Regions from separate parts of the Collimonas arenae genome, predicted to be linked through region 2. Evidence: predicted binding sites of a transcription regulator. Region 2 holds the regulator's gene; the other holds the start of a gene.
The links. Region 2 encodes sigma-54, which starts transcription at its own class of promoters, with help from an activator protein. Its sites were predicted from a motif close to TGGCANGNAANCTGCTTT; they were not measured.
Positions count from the first base shown of each region.

Region 1 (4,428 bases), 1.4 Mb from region 2:
TACGAGTACGGCACTGCTATAGATACTGGCATGCCCTTCCTATACTGCGGAACAAGGACAGAGGGCAGTCGGAAGGTAATACGGATGACCGCAACAATAACTCTACACTCAACCTACTTGCCCAATTGCAAATAATTGTGAAGTTGGTTACGGCAGTCTGTTATTGCCAGAACGCAATATTATCATTATTCAAATCTGGCAATTGGTCAAATTTGGCGTCTGTACGGTTTTTTTACAAAATCCGCATACAGCGCATCCGGCGAATGCTTAGGGAGACAATGCACAAAATATCTTCATATTTAATATGTGGCTAAAAACAACGCTTGGCATCGAAAGTTGTCAGAAAATAGGCCATCAGCCGCATGTGCGGCGGCCGAATTAACATAACCACAACACAACGTGCACCGCAGCGGATAACAACAAGCTTGATGATCAAACCGCCTACTAACAGGTATTTTGTAAAATTAGCAATATTTCTACACATGCAACGCTTGCAAAAAAAGCTTGATACGTGTCCAATCGCCTTATGAAAATTTCCCCTGCACTCCCCATTTGGTCCATCGCGGCCCCGATCGCCGGCTGGCTCTTGCTTGGCGGCGCCAGTTTTAATTTCGGTGGCTTCTACACATTATTACTGGTTGCAGGCTTGCTCGGCAGCGTATTGGCGGCCGTGTACCACGCCGAAGTCGTAGCGCACAAGGTCGGCGAACCTTACGGCACGCTGGTGCTGGCGTTGGCGGTAACGCTGATCGAAGTAGCGTTGATCGTCTCGCTAATGCTGGCCGGCGGCGAAGAAACCACCGGACTGGCGCGCGACACCGTATTTGCCGCCATCATGATCATCCTTAACGGTATCGTCGGCATCTGCCTGCTGGTTGGCGCCAGCCACCATAAAGAGCAGAGTTTCGGCTTGCTGGGGGTGAGCGCCTCGCTGGCGACGCTGGCGGCGATTGCTGTGTTGACGCTGGTGCTGCCCAATTACACGTCCAGCGCGCTGGGGCCGTTCTACAGCAAGAGCCAGTTGGCGTTTATCGCCATCATCTCCCTGATCCTGTACGGGACTTTCGTGCTGGTGCAGACCGTGCGGCATCGCGATTATTTCCTGCCGCAGGAAGCGGTTGCCGACGAAGACGTGCATGCGCCGCCGCCATCTGGCAAAGTGGCGGCCGTCAGCGCCGGTCTGCTGCTGGTATGCCTGGGCGCAGTGGTGTTGTTGGCCAAGTCGCTGGCGCCTGCCCTGGAGACCGCGGTCGCCAGCATCGGCGCTCCCAAGACGCTGGTTGGCATCATCATCGCTGCAGTAGTATTGTTGCCGGAAGGTTTGGCGGCAGTGCGGGCGGCACGCGCCAACCGCTTGCAGACCAGTCTCAACCTGGCGCTGGGCTCTGCGCTGGCGAGTATCGGGCTAACCATTCCGGCGGTAGCGATCGTTTCGCTGACCACCGGCCTGACCTTGTCGCTCGGCCTGGACATCAAGTCGACCGTGCTGCTGCTGCTGTCATTCATCGTCGCCACCCTGTCGCTGGGTACTGGCCGTACCACTGTGATGCAAGGTACCGTGCATCTGGTGATTTTTGCGGTGTATTTGTTTACAACGATTGTTCCCTGATTAAACAAAGAGCTTTGCTCTTCGCGCTATCGCGGCTTGGATTGATACAATCCAAGCCGGCTGGCTTGCAATGCCCTGAAACAGACCAAACCTCTCCGCCCGGCCTTCCGACCTTCCCGATTTCTGCACTAACTCGCAGCATCAACGCGACAGCCTTGGGCTTGTTTCTTTTCTAGCACCAGTTTGGTGCTCAGCTTCCGCACCAAAATCAGATCTCACCAAATTCGGGCGCAAACCCGGGGCGCGAACCTGCGCCAGCATTATTCAAATCCAAATTTCAGCGGCGAAATCGACGCCACGCGCCTTGCCATGCGATTGGCATGCATTCTGCTAAAGGGATGCTGTAGTCGCTGCATCCCGGCCCCATGCCTGCTGCCCTGAGGCGCGCTGCTTTCTTCATTCGTTTGTTTGTACTGATTCTGTAGTTTGCTTTACTGCTAACGCATAGTTCAAAGAGTCTAAATAGTTCATCATCCACAGGGAGAAAAGATCATGTCACGTCGCACCATTTTGAAAGCCACCGCACTCGGCGCTTTCGCCCTTGCCGCCAGTTCCTGGCTGCCATCTGCGTTTGCTGCGGACACCATCAAGGTCGGCATCCTGCACTCCTTGTCCGGCACCATGGCAATTTCCGAGACCTCGCTGAAAGACGTCGCCTTGATGACCATCGCCGAGATCAATGCCAATGGCGGCGTACTGGGCAAGCAACTGGAACCGGTGGTGGTAGATCCAGCCTCCAACTGGCCGCTGTTCGCCGAAAAGGCGCGCCAGCTGATCTCGCAAGACAAGGTCTCGGTGGTGTTCGGCTGCTGGACTTCCGTATCGCGCAAATCCGTCTTGCCGGTATTCAAAGAGCTCAACAGCCTGCTGTTCTACCCGGTGCAGTATGAAGGTGAAGAACTTGAAAAAAACGTCTTCTACACTGGCGCCGCGCCGAACCAGCAAGCGATCCCCGCCACTGAATACCTGATGTCGAAAGAAGGCGGCGGCGCCAAGCGCTTCGTGCTTCTCGGCACCGACTATGTCTATCCCCGCACCACCAACAAAATTCTGCGCGCCTTCCTGCACAGCAAGGGCGTCAAGGATAGCGACATCGACGAGGTGTACACACCGTTCGGTCATTCCGACTATCAAACCATCGTCGCCAATATCAAGAAATTTTCGGCAGGTGGTAAAACCGCAGTGATCTCCACCATCAACGGCGACTCCAATGTGCCGTTCTACAAGGAATTGGGCAATGCAGGCCTGAAAGCCACCGACGTACCGGTAGTGGCCTTCTCGGTCGGTGAAGAGGAATTGCGCGGGGTCGACGCCAAACCGCTGGTCGGCCATCTGGCGGCCTGGAATTACTTCGAATCAGTCAAGAATCCGGTGAATGCGGCTTTCATCAAAAAGTGGAAAGCCTATGCGCTGGCCAAGAACCTGCCTAACGCCAGCACCGTGGTCACCAACGATCCGATGGAAGCGACGTATGTCGGCATCTACATGTGGAAGCAGGCAGTAGAAAAGGCCAAGTCGACCGATACCGACAAGGTGATCGCCGCCATGTCCGGCCAGAAATTCAAAGCGCCGTCAGGCTATGAACTGGAGATGGACGCCACCAACCATCATCTGCACAAACCGGTGATGATTGGCGAAATCAAGGCAGACGGCCAGTTCAACGTGGTCAACAAAACCAAGACCACGATCCGCGCCCAGCCATGGAGCCCATACATCCCTGGCAACGAAAGCAAACAAAAACTTTAAAACCGACCAAGCCAGGGCCATTGAAGTTGCCGTTGCTTTTGAAGTTGCCGTTGCTTTTGAAGCCCGCATGCGGACGTTGCCAAATGTGGCGCGTGACAGTCGGGAATTATGGGACACATGTTTGAGCGAAGCGAGTTTGTGTTCCATCCGACTGGCAGGCGCCCATTTGGGGACCTGACCGAAGGCAACGGCTGTGCGGTCGCCTTTCTTTGCTTACTTTCTTTGGCGAAGCAAAGAAAGTGAGCGGCTGCCGGGCCGCCCCCGGCTTGCATCCACGGAGTTGCAAACGTTTTCGAATGCTACCGAACGTACTCAGTGGCCCGTTAATTGGGGTCAGAGTAATTTTCGGCGATAAGACTGCCGAAAAAAAACTCTGACCCCAATTAACTGCTTCTTCTGGTGGGTCTAAAAAGACTAATGAAAATCTCGAGAAAAATTCTTTTCGCCGTAGCTCTCTGCATGCAAGGCATACTCGCCCATGCGGCGATCGACCCCGCATTGCTCAAGCCACTGGCCGGCGACGATCCCGACGCGCGCATCGCCGCCGTCAACCAGATCTCCGCTCTCGCCAACGACGATGCGCTGAAAATCCTCAACGCACTGAACACCGATGCTCTCTACGCCAGGCCAGACGGCACGGTGCTGATTATCGACGACACAAAAGCATTCAATCCAGCCAACGACCAAACGCTAGCCACACCCGACGACGCCGAGGGCATCAGCGTCAACAACCGCCTGCGCGGCGTGGTGGAAGGCGCGCTATCGGGACTCAAGCTGTTTTCCAGCAACCGCAAATTGCGCATTGCCGCAGCAACCGACCTGATGAAAAATGCCGATCCGGCGCAAATTCCGCTGATCAGCAAAGCGCTGCACAAGGAAAGCGATCCCGAGATCCAGGACATTCTGCAACAAGTCATCGCCACCGCCAACCTGCACTCGCCCGATGCAGCTATCCGCAAGGCAGCGGTGCAAACGCTGGCCGCCAGCACCAACGCCAATATCCGCCCTGCCCTGCAAAACCTGCTCAACAAGAATTCCGACGGCAGCTATGTCGAAACCGATCCCGCGGTGCG
Region 1 covers NZ_CP009962.1:1,911,140-1,915,567, reverse strand. Annotated here, with positions in the region: gene LT85_RS08715 (calcium:proton antiporter) at 527-1,609, shown strand; gene urtA (urea ABC transporter substrate-binding protein) at 2,102-3,355, shown strand; gene urtB (urea ABC transporter permease subunit UrtB) at 3,815-4,428, shown strand, end outside.
Region 1: a site for sigma-54 is predicted at 1,926-1,943, ahead of urtA (urea ABC transporter substrate-binding protein). Genes of this name have one in related genera too.

Region 2 (4,428 bases):
GTACGCCGCGCGTTGCCGCCGATGAAGCGAAAAAATAAGCGGATCAACAAGACATTTTATGTGTAGGCCCCTATTCATTACCCAGGATTTTTCATGAAACGATTACTTTTTCTTTCCCTGCTGCTGCTTGGCGCCATAGGCGTCGCTCATGCAGAAAAAGCCGACTCGGAGAAACCGACCCTGATCGACTCCGATACGCTCACCTACGACGATGTCAAACAGGTCAACGTCGCCACCGGCAATGTAGTCCTGACCCGCGGCACGCTGGTGATGCATGCTGACCGGGTAGTAGTGACCACTGATCCTTCGGGCTATCAGTTCGCCACCCTGTATGCGGATCCGGGCAAGCTGGCCACTTTCCGTCAGAAGCGTGACGGCGGTCCCGACTTGTGGATTGACGGTCACGCGGAACGCATCGAATACGATGGAAAAACCGAAGTCACCAAACTGTTTTCGAAGGCGCAGATGCGCCGCTTGCAAGGTGACAAGCCGACCGATGAAGTCAACGGCGAATTCATTTCCTACGATAGCCGCACTGAATTTTATTCCGTCAACAACACCGTCAACGGCGTCAGCGAGGCTGGCAAAGGGCGGATTCGTGCGGTCATTCAACCACGGCCAAAGGTAACAACGCCATGACCGCTCCTAGCACCCTGATTGTCAAAGACCTGCAAAAAAGCTACGGCGCGCGTCAGGTGGTCCACGACGTTTCGCTCGAAGTCCGCTGCGGCGAAGTAGTCGGTTTGCTGGGGCCGAACGGCGCTGGCAAGACCACCTCGTTCTACATGATCGTCGGCCTGGTGCCTTCCGATGGCGGTGCGATCGACCTGGACGGCGTCGACATCTCGCGTCTGCCGATCCATCGGCGCGCAGTGCTGGGCCTGTCGTATCTGCCGCAGGAAGCATCGGTATTCCGCAAGCTGACGGTAGAAGACAATATCCGCGCTGTGCTGGAACTCCAACGCCCCAACGGCAAAGCGCTCAGCAAAGCCGAAATCGACGAGCAGCTGCACAAGCTGCTACATGAGTTGCAAATCGAAAAGCTGCGTGAAAACCAGGCTTTATCTCTCTCAGGCGGTGAGCGCCGGCGTGTCGAAATCGCGCGTGCGCTCGCCACCAATCCACGCTTCGTGCTGCTGGATGAACCGTTTGCCGGGATCGATCCGATCGCGGTGATCGAGATCCAGCGCATCGTCCGCTTCCTCAAGGAACGTGGCATCGGCGTGCTGATCACCGATCACAATGTGCGCGAAACGCTGGGCATCTGCGACCGCGCCTACATCATCAACCAGGGCAGCGTGCTGGCCAGCGGTAGTCCGGATGACATCATCGCCGACGAGTCGGTGCGCCGGGTATATCTTGGCGAGCATTTCCGCATGTAAGTTCACAGGATTCGGAATGATGTAGTCGGAGACAGAACAGGCCGCTGTCCGGCAGCGGAAATTAACGTTGTCTCGCATTTAGTTAACAGTGAATTGTCAGCACGGAATCCATGAAACAATCACTCCAGCTTCGCACCTCTCAACATCTTGCGCTGACCCCGCAGCTGCAACAGTCGATCCGTCTGTTGCAGCTGTCGACGCTTGAATTGCATCAGGAACTGGAACAGATCTTATCCGACAATCCACTGCTCGAGCGGGTCGACGATCCACTCGACAATTCGGTGCGCCTGCTGGCTGATGGCGCCATCAGCGGCAGCACCTCCACCATGGATGCGCCGGTAGGCGACAGCGAGGTCAGCAGCTCGCCGGCCGAAGGCGAAGCCAATTTCGATGCGCCCGCAGCGCCTGAGAGCGCTCCGGAGAACGCCGATAGCGACTGGAGTTTTGACGATATCGCGCGTAGCGCGAAGAGCTCGGACGATGAAGATGCGCGGCCCCAGCTGGAGGCCCACGAATCCACGTTGCGCGAACATCTGCAACACCAAATGCGCGAGACAGTGCACGATCTGCGCGATCGCGCCCTGGTCGAACTGATGATCGATGCCCTCGACGATAACGGCTATCTGGAAGAGTCGCTGGAAGAAATCCTGGGGCGCTTGCCGGTTGAGCTGGAGATCGCTATCGAAGAACTGTCGATGGCGTTGAAAATGGTGCAGAGCTTCGATCCTGCCGGTGTCGGCGCACGCAATGCGGCAGAATGCCTGGCCTTGCAGATCAGGCGCTTTGTCAAATTGCCATTTGTCACGCGTCGCCTGGCATTGGCGATTGTGCAAGATCACCTGATGCTTTTTGCGCAACGCGATTTCAATAAAATCAAGAAGGCTCTGGATTGCGACGACGAGGATCTGCGCGAGGCGCAAGCCGTCATCAAACAATGCAACCCGCACCCCGGTGCGCCGTTCGCGGCCAATGCATCCGATTATGTGGTGCCGGATGTGATCGTCCGGCGCGGCAAACAGGGCTGGCAGGTCATGCTTAATAATGACGTCATGCCAAGGCTCAGGGTGAATGTCCTGTATGCCAATATTTTAAAGCAGAGCAAGGGCGACGGCGCCCTTACATCCCAGTTACAGGAAGCCAAGTGGCTGATCAAGAACATGCGGCAGCGCTTCGACACTATCTTGCGCGTTGCACAAGCGATAGTGGAACGCCAGAGGAACTTTTTTTCGCACGGGGCGGTCGCCATGCGGCCGCTTGTGTTGCGCGAAATAGCTGATACACTGGGTCTACACGAGAGTACTATTTCTCGTGTAACCACTCAGAAATACATGCTCACTCCCCACGGGATGTTTGAACTGAAGTATTTCTTCGGCAGCCATGTTGCTACTGAGGCAGGTGGAGAGGCTTCCTCAACAGCAATACGGGCACTCATTAAGCAACTCATAGGAGCGGAAGATTCAAGAAATCCTTTCTCTGACAGCAAGATTGCCGACATGCTTGCGGAACAAGGTATGGTGGTCGCCCGCCGCACCGTCGCAAAATATCGCGAAGCATTAAAAATTCCGTCTGTTAATCTGCGCAAGGCCTTGTAGTTGTTTCTGGTTTGATTGTTAAGCTTACCCTTGCTATGTTCGGACATTACGGCTGTTTGTGATTTAACGACTCTTGCCAGAACAGTCCCCTGCGGATTGTTCGCTTAAAGATTCGATGCAGTCTGTTCAGAACCGCTAGCAATATTCTTGATAGGAGCGCTGTATGAACTTCACCATCAGTGGGCATCACCTCGAGTTAACCCCTGCCATTCGCGAATATGTACAAAGCAAACTAGAGCGTATCAAACGCCACTTCGACCAGGTCATCGATATCAGCGTGATCCTGACGGTCGACAAAATCACCGAAAAAGAAAAGCGCCAAAAAGCAGAAATCAATCTGCGCGTTAAAGGAAAAGATTTGCATGCTGAGAGTATCGCCCATGATCTTTATGCCGCCATTGATGCCCTGATCGACAAGCTCGATCGCCAAGTCATCAAGTACAAGGACAAGATGCAGGATCACCAGCACGATGCGATCAAGCACCTGCCGGAAGACCTCCCAGCCACGACCTGAACCGGCCGCCAATCCCGGCGTATGAGCTGCACTGCTCACGCCAATGAATGAACAAGGGCGCAGTCAATGCGCCCTTTGTTATTTTCAACTCTTTAGAGCGGCTTCAAACACATCTGGGGTTGCTGCCTCTCCTGGCCGTACTACTCGCGCTGCCTTCGTCGAAGCGTCTAGCCAGTTGTGTTTGAAGCCGCCTCTTAATTAATTCATGTAAATCATTTTACTGTTTGCGGCAGTCCGCCTATTTGAGAGCGCCGAAAACTTTGCCGATGATCGCGCTGCCGGCGCCGACCGGATCCTGGCGAATCGCTTTTTCTTCTTCGCCGATCATGGTGTACAAACCATCCAGTGCACGTTGGGTAACATATCCCTCCACCGTCGATTGCTGCGCCGGCACCATGCCGGTTTTGCCGACCTGCCCCATGATCGCGTTATATTGTCCCGACAAACCGTTGCGGTCGGTCACCCCTTTGACGATGGGCAGGAATTTTTCACCCAGTTGGGCCGAGGTCTTTTGCCGGAAAAAATCCGTCACCGAGGTATCGCCGCCGGTCAGGATGTTTTTGGCATCGGTCACCGACATTGATTTGACCGCATTCAGCAGCAAGGGCTTGGCCATCGGCACCGCCGCTTCCGCCGCATGGTTCATCGATACCACCAGGTCATCCAGTTTCTGCCCTTGGCCGGTCATCTTCAGGATGGGCATGGCCTTGTCGAGCACGCTGGGCAGGCCGATTTTTACCTTGTCGTTATTCAGGAAGCCATTTTCCACGCCCAGTTTTGAGACCGCGACGTCGGCGCCTTTTTGCAGTGCTGCCTTGAGGCCGCTGCTGGCATCCTGGTTGCTGAGATCGCTTAGCGACAAGGCGAAGGCTGCGGATGCGGATACCGCCAGAGTCAATGTGATTGCTGTTTGATATAGGTGTCGCATAGTTGATCCTCA
Region 2 covers NZ_CP009962.1:527,182-531,609, reverse strand. Annotated here, with positions in the region: gene lptC (LPS export ABC transporter periplasmic protein LptC) at 1-38, shown strand, start outside; gene lptA (lipopolysaccharide transport periplasmic protein LptA) at 94-639, shown strand; gene lptB (LPS export ABC transporter ATP-binding protein) at 636-1,382, shown strand; gene LT85_RS02280 (RNA polymerase factor sigma-54) at 1,493-2,974, shown strand; gene hpf (ribosome hibernation-promoting factor, HPF/YfiA family) at 3,138-3,488, shown strand; gene LT85_RS02270 (DUF4197 domain-containing protein) at 3,727-4,416, opposite strand.